2 regions of the Saccharopolyspora sp. NPDC000359 genome follow, and region 2 is predicted to be linked to the other one. Evidence: riboswitches for the same ligand, from Rfam matches in the RefSeq annotation. Region 2 holds a riboswitch; the other holds the start of a gene.
What was found. A riboswitch is a leader RNA that binds a small molecule or an ion and turns the genes downstream of it on or off. The one in region 2 is predicted to bind glycine.

Region 1 (3,199 bases), on a different contig from region 2:
TTCCTGCAGGTGCCCGGTGCGCAGCAGGCTCACGAGCTCTTCGGCCTGCGACCGCGACTGGGGCAGCTCGGCGACCGCCACGGCTGTGCCCACCGCGATCAGCGGTCGCGGCGACATGTCGTGCGAGGCGAGCGCGGTGCGCAGTTCCTGCCAGCCGCCGCGGTCGCGGTCCGGCACCACCGCGTAGAGCATGGCACCGATCTCGGTGACCAGCGGTCGGCGCCCGATCCCGCGGGTGATCCACTCCCACAGCGCCAGCCGGTGCCCCTCGGCGGGCCCGTCCGAAGCGGGCATCTCGATCGCGATCACCCGGTGCAGCTCGTTCGGGACCGCCAGTTCGTTGGCCGCGACCCGCCAGCCCTCGCCGCCGTCCAGCAGCAGCCGCACCTGCTCCGCGCTGTGCCGCCGCTCGGCGTCCGCGACGGCCCGCCAGCGGAGCAGCTGCAGCGCCACCAGGGGAGCGGTGTCGGCGAACGCCGTCGCGCGTTCGTCGGAGACCTGGTCGGGCACCACCGCCCACATCGAACCGAGCAGTTCACCGCCCATCCTGATCGGCACCACCAGCCGGGGCAGCGTGCCGTCCTGCTGGGCGGGAACGAAGATCGCCGAACTGCCCTTGCTGAGCTTGCGGAACGTGCCGCGCGCCCGGAACTTGGCGAGCACGTCGTCGGGCTGCCTGCGGCCCATGATCGTCGAGACGCGCGCGGGGTCGGTGAGGTCCTGCCGGGCCGAGTAGGCGAGCACCTGGGAGTGCGCGTCCTCGATGGTGACCGGGGCGTCCACCACGTCGGCCACCGCGTCGGCGAGCCGGAACAGGTCGCCGACCCCGGTGCTGCGCGCGTCCGCCTCGTCGAAGTCGGTCCGGGCCAGCGCCGCCCGGATCAACCAGACCAGCTGGGCCCACGCGGTCTCCGGCCGGACCTCGACCAGGGCGACGTCCGCCTCCTCGGCTGCCGCGGTGATGTGCTCGTCGGCGGCGACCGGCGGCTTCAACAGCACCGCCGCCGCACCCAGGTCGCCGCAGGTGCGCACCAGTGCCGCCGCGTGCTCGCGGTCCGCGACCGCCACGCCCAGCACCAGGTCGCCGTCGACCACCGCCGGGTGCTGGTCGGGTTCGGCGATGACGACGTCGCCGACGCACGTGGTCGACTCCGGGACGACCACCGCGCGCAGCAGGGTCGGCCCAACCCGGTCGACCAGTGCCCGGACGTCCAGCATCACCGGCCTCCTGAAACTCGTCCTTCGCCACCCGCCGGAGGTCATGCCCGAGCCAGGGGACCCGGCGCGCGGGAGGGCGGCCACGCTGAGCGGGTTCGCCGGAAGCGCCGCCTGGTCGCGGACCGGGGGTGGGCATTGTGGCACCAGAGCGGGCCCGTTTATCGTTGCTGAGCACGTAGACAATCGCATACCGGCCGTCGACCCCGTGCGGGAGAGACCTCGCACCAGGTGCGGGGCGCCGAAGGAGCAAGACTCCCCACAAAACTCTCAGGCACCCATGACCGTTCGGGCGAGGCAACTCTGGAAAGCGCGCGTCGCAGTGGACGCGCCACCCACGGTGCAAGCCGCTGATCCGCGGCGAAGCTCTCAGGTACCGAAACAGAGGGGGAGGCCCAGCACATTCCGGGCGCACCCGCGCCCTCCAGACCGCTTTGGAGCCTCCCACCATGTCCCTGCCGGAGAACCTGCGCTACACCGAAGAGCACGAGTGGATCGAGGACCGCGACGACGTGGTCCGCATCGGCATCACCCAGCACGCCGCGGAGGCGCTGGGCGACATCGTCTTCGTGCAGCTGCCCGAGGTCGGCGAGCAGATCGAGGCCGGTCAGACCTGCGGTGAGCTGGAGTCCACCAAGTCCGTCAGCGACCTGTTCGCGCCGGTCACCGGTGAGGTCGTCGCGATCAACGACTCCGTCGTGGACGACCCCGCGCTGGTCAACGCGGAGCCGTTCGGCGGGGGCTGGCTGCTGGAGGTGCGCGCCACCGCGACCGGTGCTGTGCTCACGGCAGAGCAGTACGCCGGACTGATCGAGCAGTAGCCGGAGCCGGGCAGCAGCGGAGGCGATCAATGGCGATCAGTGTCTTCGACCTGTTCTCAGTGGGCATCGGACCGTCCAGTTCGCACACCGTGGGCCCGATGCGGGCGGCCAAGCGATTCGCGCGACGACTGCGTGACGCGGGCCGGTTGCCGCAGGTCACGCGGATCAAGGCGGAGCTGTTCGGTTCGTTGGGGGCGACCGGGCACGGGCACGGCAGCCCGAAGGCGGTGCTGCTGGGCCTGGAGGGCCACAGCCCGGAGGTCGTCGATCCGGCCGCGGTGGCGGACCGGGTCACCGAGATCAGCACGACGGGCCGGTTGCGGCTGGACGGTGCGCACGAGATCCGGTTCAGCGTGGACCGCGACCTGGTGATGCACCGCCGCAGGTCGCTGCCGGTGCACCCGAACGGGATGCGGTTCACCGCGTTCACCGGGGACGTCGTCCTGGACAGTGCCGAGTACTACTCGGTCGGCGGAGGTTTCGTCGTCGACGAGGACGCGACCGGCGCCGACCGGATCAAGCCGGACGAGACCGAGGTGCGGTTGCCGTTCCGCACGGGTGCGGAACTCCTCGAGCGCACGGCGGAGTCCGGGTTGTCCATCAGCGGTGTCATGCTGGCCAACGAGCTGTCGTGGCGCGGCGAGGACGCGGTCCGCAAGGAACTGCTGGAGATCTGGCAGGTGATGCGGGAGTGCGTGGACAACGGCTGCCGCAACACCGGCGAGCTGCCGGGCGGGCTGAAGGTCAAGCGGCGCGCGGCGGAGCTGGCTGCGTCGCTGACCGGTCAGGATGATCCGCTGGAGTGGGTCACCCTGTTCGCGCTGGCCGTCAACGAGGAGAACGCGGCCGGTGGCCGGGTGGTGACCGCCCCGACCAACGGGGCGGCGGGCATCGTCCCGGCGGTGCTGCACTACTACACCCGCTTCGTGCCCGGTGCCGACGACGACGGTGTGGTGCGTTTCCTGCTCGCGGCGGGTGCGGTCGGGGTGTTGTTCAAGGAGAACGCCTCGATCTCCGGTGCCGAGGTCGGGTGCCAAGGCGAGGTCGGCTCGGCGTGCTCGATGGCCGCTGCCGGGCTGGCGGAGGTTCTCGGCGGGACGCCGCGCCAGGTGGAGAACGCCGCCGAGATCGCGATGGAGCACAACCTCGGGCTCACCTGCGAC
Region 2 (3,199 bases):
GTGGTAGGGCACCACGTTGTAGAGCTTGCCGGAGAAGTTGATCCGCATCCCGTGGGTCAGGTGACCGCCGTGGGCCAGGTCCAGGCCCATGATGGTGTCACCCGGCTTGAGCAGCGCGAACATCGCCGCGGCGTTGGCCTGCGCGCCCGAGTGCGGCTGCACGTTGGCGAACGAGGCGCCGAACAGCTCCTTGATCCGGTCGATGGCCAGCTGCTCGACGACGTCGACGTGCTCGCAGCCGCCGTAGTAACGGCGCCCCGGGTAGCCCTCGGCGTACTTGTTGGTCAGCACCGAGCCCTGCGCCTCCAGCACGGCCTGCGGCGCGAAGTTCTCCGACGCGATCATCTCCAGCGTGGTCTGCTGGCGGTTGAGCTCGGCGCCGACGGCCGCCGCCACCTCTGGGTCCACCGCGGCCAGCTTGTCGTTGAACAGGTCCGGTGTCGACATGGTGTTGCCTCCTGTGTGCATCTCTCAGGCGTTGCGGCGGTAGAACGGCAGCTCGACGACCTGCACCGCGACGGCCTTGCCGCGGATGTCGACCTGCAGCTGGGTGCCGGGTTCGCTGTGCTCGCGGTCCACGTAGGCCAGTCCGATCGGGTGGCCCAAGGTCGGGGACGGGGCGCCGCTGGTCACCACGCCGATCTCGGAGCCCTCGGCGTCCAGCACCCGGTAGCCGTGGCGGGGCGCGCGGCGCTGGTCGGTGCTCAGCCCGACCAGGGTGCGCTCGGTGGGCTTCTCCGCGGCAGCCGCCAGCGCTTCCTTGCCGACGAAGTCGCCGGGCTTGTCGAGCTTGACCACCCGGCCGAGGTTCGCGTGGTACGGCGTGAGGTCGGCGGAGAGCTCGTTGCCGTACAGCGGCATCCCGGCCTCCAGGCGCAGCGTGTCGCGGCAGGACAGCCCGGTGGGCTGCAGGCCGTGCTGCGCGCCCGACTCGGTCAGCGCCTGCCACACGGCCTCGGCGTCGCCCGGCGCGGTGAACAGCTCGAAGCCGTCCTCGCCGGTGTAGCCGGTGCGCGCCAGCAGCACGTCCTTGCCCGCGACCTGCGTCCGGTAACCCGCGTAGTACTTGACGCCGGAGAGGTCGGTGTCGGTCAGCGGCGCGAGAATCGCCACCGCGTTCGGGCCCTGCACCGCGATCAGCGCGTAGTCGTCGGAGACGTCCTCGTGCTGGGCGTCGAAGCCGCTGACCCGGTCGGCGAGCTCGGCGGAGACCACGGCGGCGTTCGCGGCGTTGGCCACCACCAGGAACTCCTGCTCGTCGAGGCGGTAGACGATCAGGTCGTCCAGCACGCCACCGGCCGGGTTGCAGATCATGGTGTAGCGGGCGCGGCCGGGGGTGATCGCGGAGGCGTTGGCGACCAGCGCGTGGTCGAGCGCCTCGGCGGCCTGCGGGCCGCTGATCCGGATCTCGCCCATGTGGGTCAGGTCGAACAGGCCCGCGGCGGTGCGCACCGCGTTGTGCTCCGCGGTGTCACCGGAGTAGCGCAGCGGCATCTGCCAGCCGGCGAACTCGGTGAAGGTGGCTCCGAGCGCTTCGTGGACGTGGTGCAAGGGCGTCCGTCGTGGCGACGACATGGTGTGGGACTCCTCCTGGTGGGCGCCGGTCGGCAGTCGAGGGCCGGTCAGCTCACTGCGCCCAACCTTATCGGGGGCACCTCGACCCCGACCTGCGCGGGCTTGCGCTGGTCGGGCGGTCTCCCCGGAGTCATTGGCCTGAGAGTTTCGCCACCCCGCGGGGGTGGCTTGCACCGTGGGCGAGAAGCGGGTGCTCCTGCTTTTCTCCGTGATCGCCTGGTGCCGCGCGGTGCCGGTGCCTGAGAGTTTGCTGGGGAGTATTGCTCCTTCGGCGCCCCGGTCCCGGTGGGCCGGAGTCTCTCCCGCACGACGTCGTAGGCGCTGTATTCGGTTCTGCGCCTTGGACGCTACGAACCCCCGGTGACCCACGTCAACCGGACGGGCGAGTGATCTCGTGCAGGCTTGCCCGGACTTCTGAACAGGTTCAGGTCGTTCGCGTGGTGTCCAGGGCCTGGTACTGCTTGCGGAGGCCGTCGATGAGGGCTTCGAGGGCCAGTTCGAAGCTGGCCTCGTCGATCTCCGCCGCGTGCTCGCGCAGCAGGTGGGCCCTGTTCAGGTGGGGGAAGCGGTCGTCGTAGAGGTCCGCGTCGTCCGGGAAGCCACCGCTGAACGAGCCCATCGCCGAGCCCACCACCAGGTACTTCGTCGAGGCGCCGATCATGGTGGCGTAGCGCTGCGGCCAGCCCGCGCGGGTCAGGCCGCCGTGCACCGCGTCCGCCCGGCGCAGGGCGTTCTCGCGGCGGGCCGGGCCGTAGGCCAGGAACGGCACCAGGTTCGGGTGGGCGACCAGGGCCGCGCGGTAGGAGCGGGCCCAGGTGCGCAGGCCCCTCGTCCAGTCCTGGTCGAAACCGGCGACGTCCACCGCGGCCATCACGTCGTCGGCGATCTCGTGCAGCAAATCTTCCTTGGTCGAGACGTGGTTGTACAGCGAGGCCGCGCGCACCCCGAGCCGTTCCGCGAGGCGGCGCATGGACAGCGCCTCCAGGCCGTCGGCGTCGATGATCTCCAGCCCGACGCGGCGGATGCGTTCCGGTGACAACCGGGGAGTGGTCGGTCTGGGCACGTCTTCTCCTCGTCAGGTCCCTTGCGGCGTTCGCCGGGACCGTCTTAGGCTGCCACAAAACTAACGACGTTAGTTAGATGGCCGCAGGAAGGGATCCGGCGATGGTCGACTTCTCGCTCTCCGACACCGAGCGCGACATCAGGGACTGGGTGCGTAACTTCGTCCAGCGCGAGCTGGTGCCGCTGGAACCGGAGGTGCTGCGGCGGGAGCGGGCCGGGGAGCGCGGCCTGACCAAGGACGAGCAGCACGAGCTGCAGCAGAAGGCGAAGGACGCCGGGTTCTGGGGCGTGCAGACGCCCGAGGAGTACGGCGGCATGGGCCTGTCGTCGGTGATGTCGGCGCTGATCGAGATCGAGCTCGGCCGCACCTACGTGCCGTTCCGGTTCGGCGGCTACGCCGACAACATCCTTTACCACGCCAACGAGGAGCAGAAGCAGCGCTACCTGCTGCCGACCATCGAGGGCACCCGCAAGTCCTGCTTCGCGATCACCGAGCCGGGGGCCGGGTCGGACGCCAAGGACCTGCGCACCACGGCGGTCAAGGACGGCGCGGAGTGGGTGA

Region 1: another riboswitch for glycine. It lies ahead of gcvH (glycine cleavage system protein GcvH); the one in region 2 lies ahead of gcvT (glycine cleavage system aminomethyltransferase GcvT).

What each region holds. Positions count from the first base shown of each region.
Region 1 is NZ_JBEPDU010000001.1:65,822-69,020, forward strand. It holds gene ABT324_RS00310 (PucR family transcriptional regulator) at 1-1,218, opposite strand, end outside; glycine riboswitch at 1,417-1,512, shown strand; glycine riboswitch at 1,513-1,610, shown strand; gene gcvH (glycine cleavage system protein GcvH) at 1,665-2,036, shown strand; gene ABT324_RS00320 (L-serine ammonia-lyase) at 2,066-3,199, shown strand, end outside.
Region 2 is NZ_JBEPDU010000042.1:9,844-13,042, reverse strand. It holds gene glyA (serine hydroxymethyltransferase) at 1-447, opposite strand, end outside; gene gcvT (glycine cleavage system aminomethyltransferase GcvT) at 472-1,575, opposite strand; glycine riboswitch at 1,693-1,792, opposite strand; glycine riboswitch at 1,793-1,890, opposite strand; gene ABT324_RS24590 (TetR/AcrR family transcriptional regulator) at 2,000-2,638, opposite strand; gene ABT324_RS24585 (acyl-CoA dehydrogenase family protein) at 2,740-3,199, shown strand, end outside.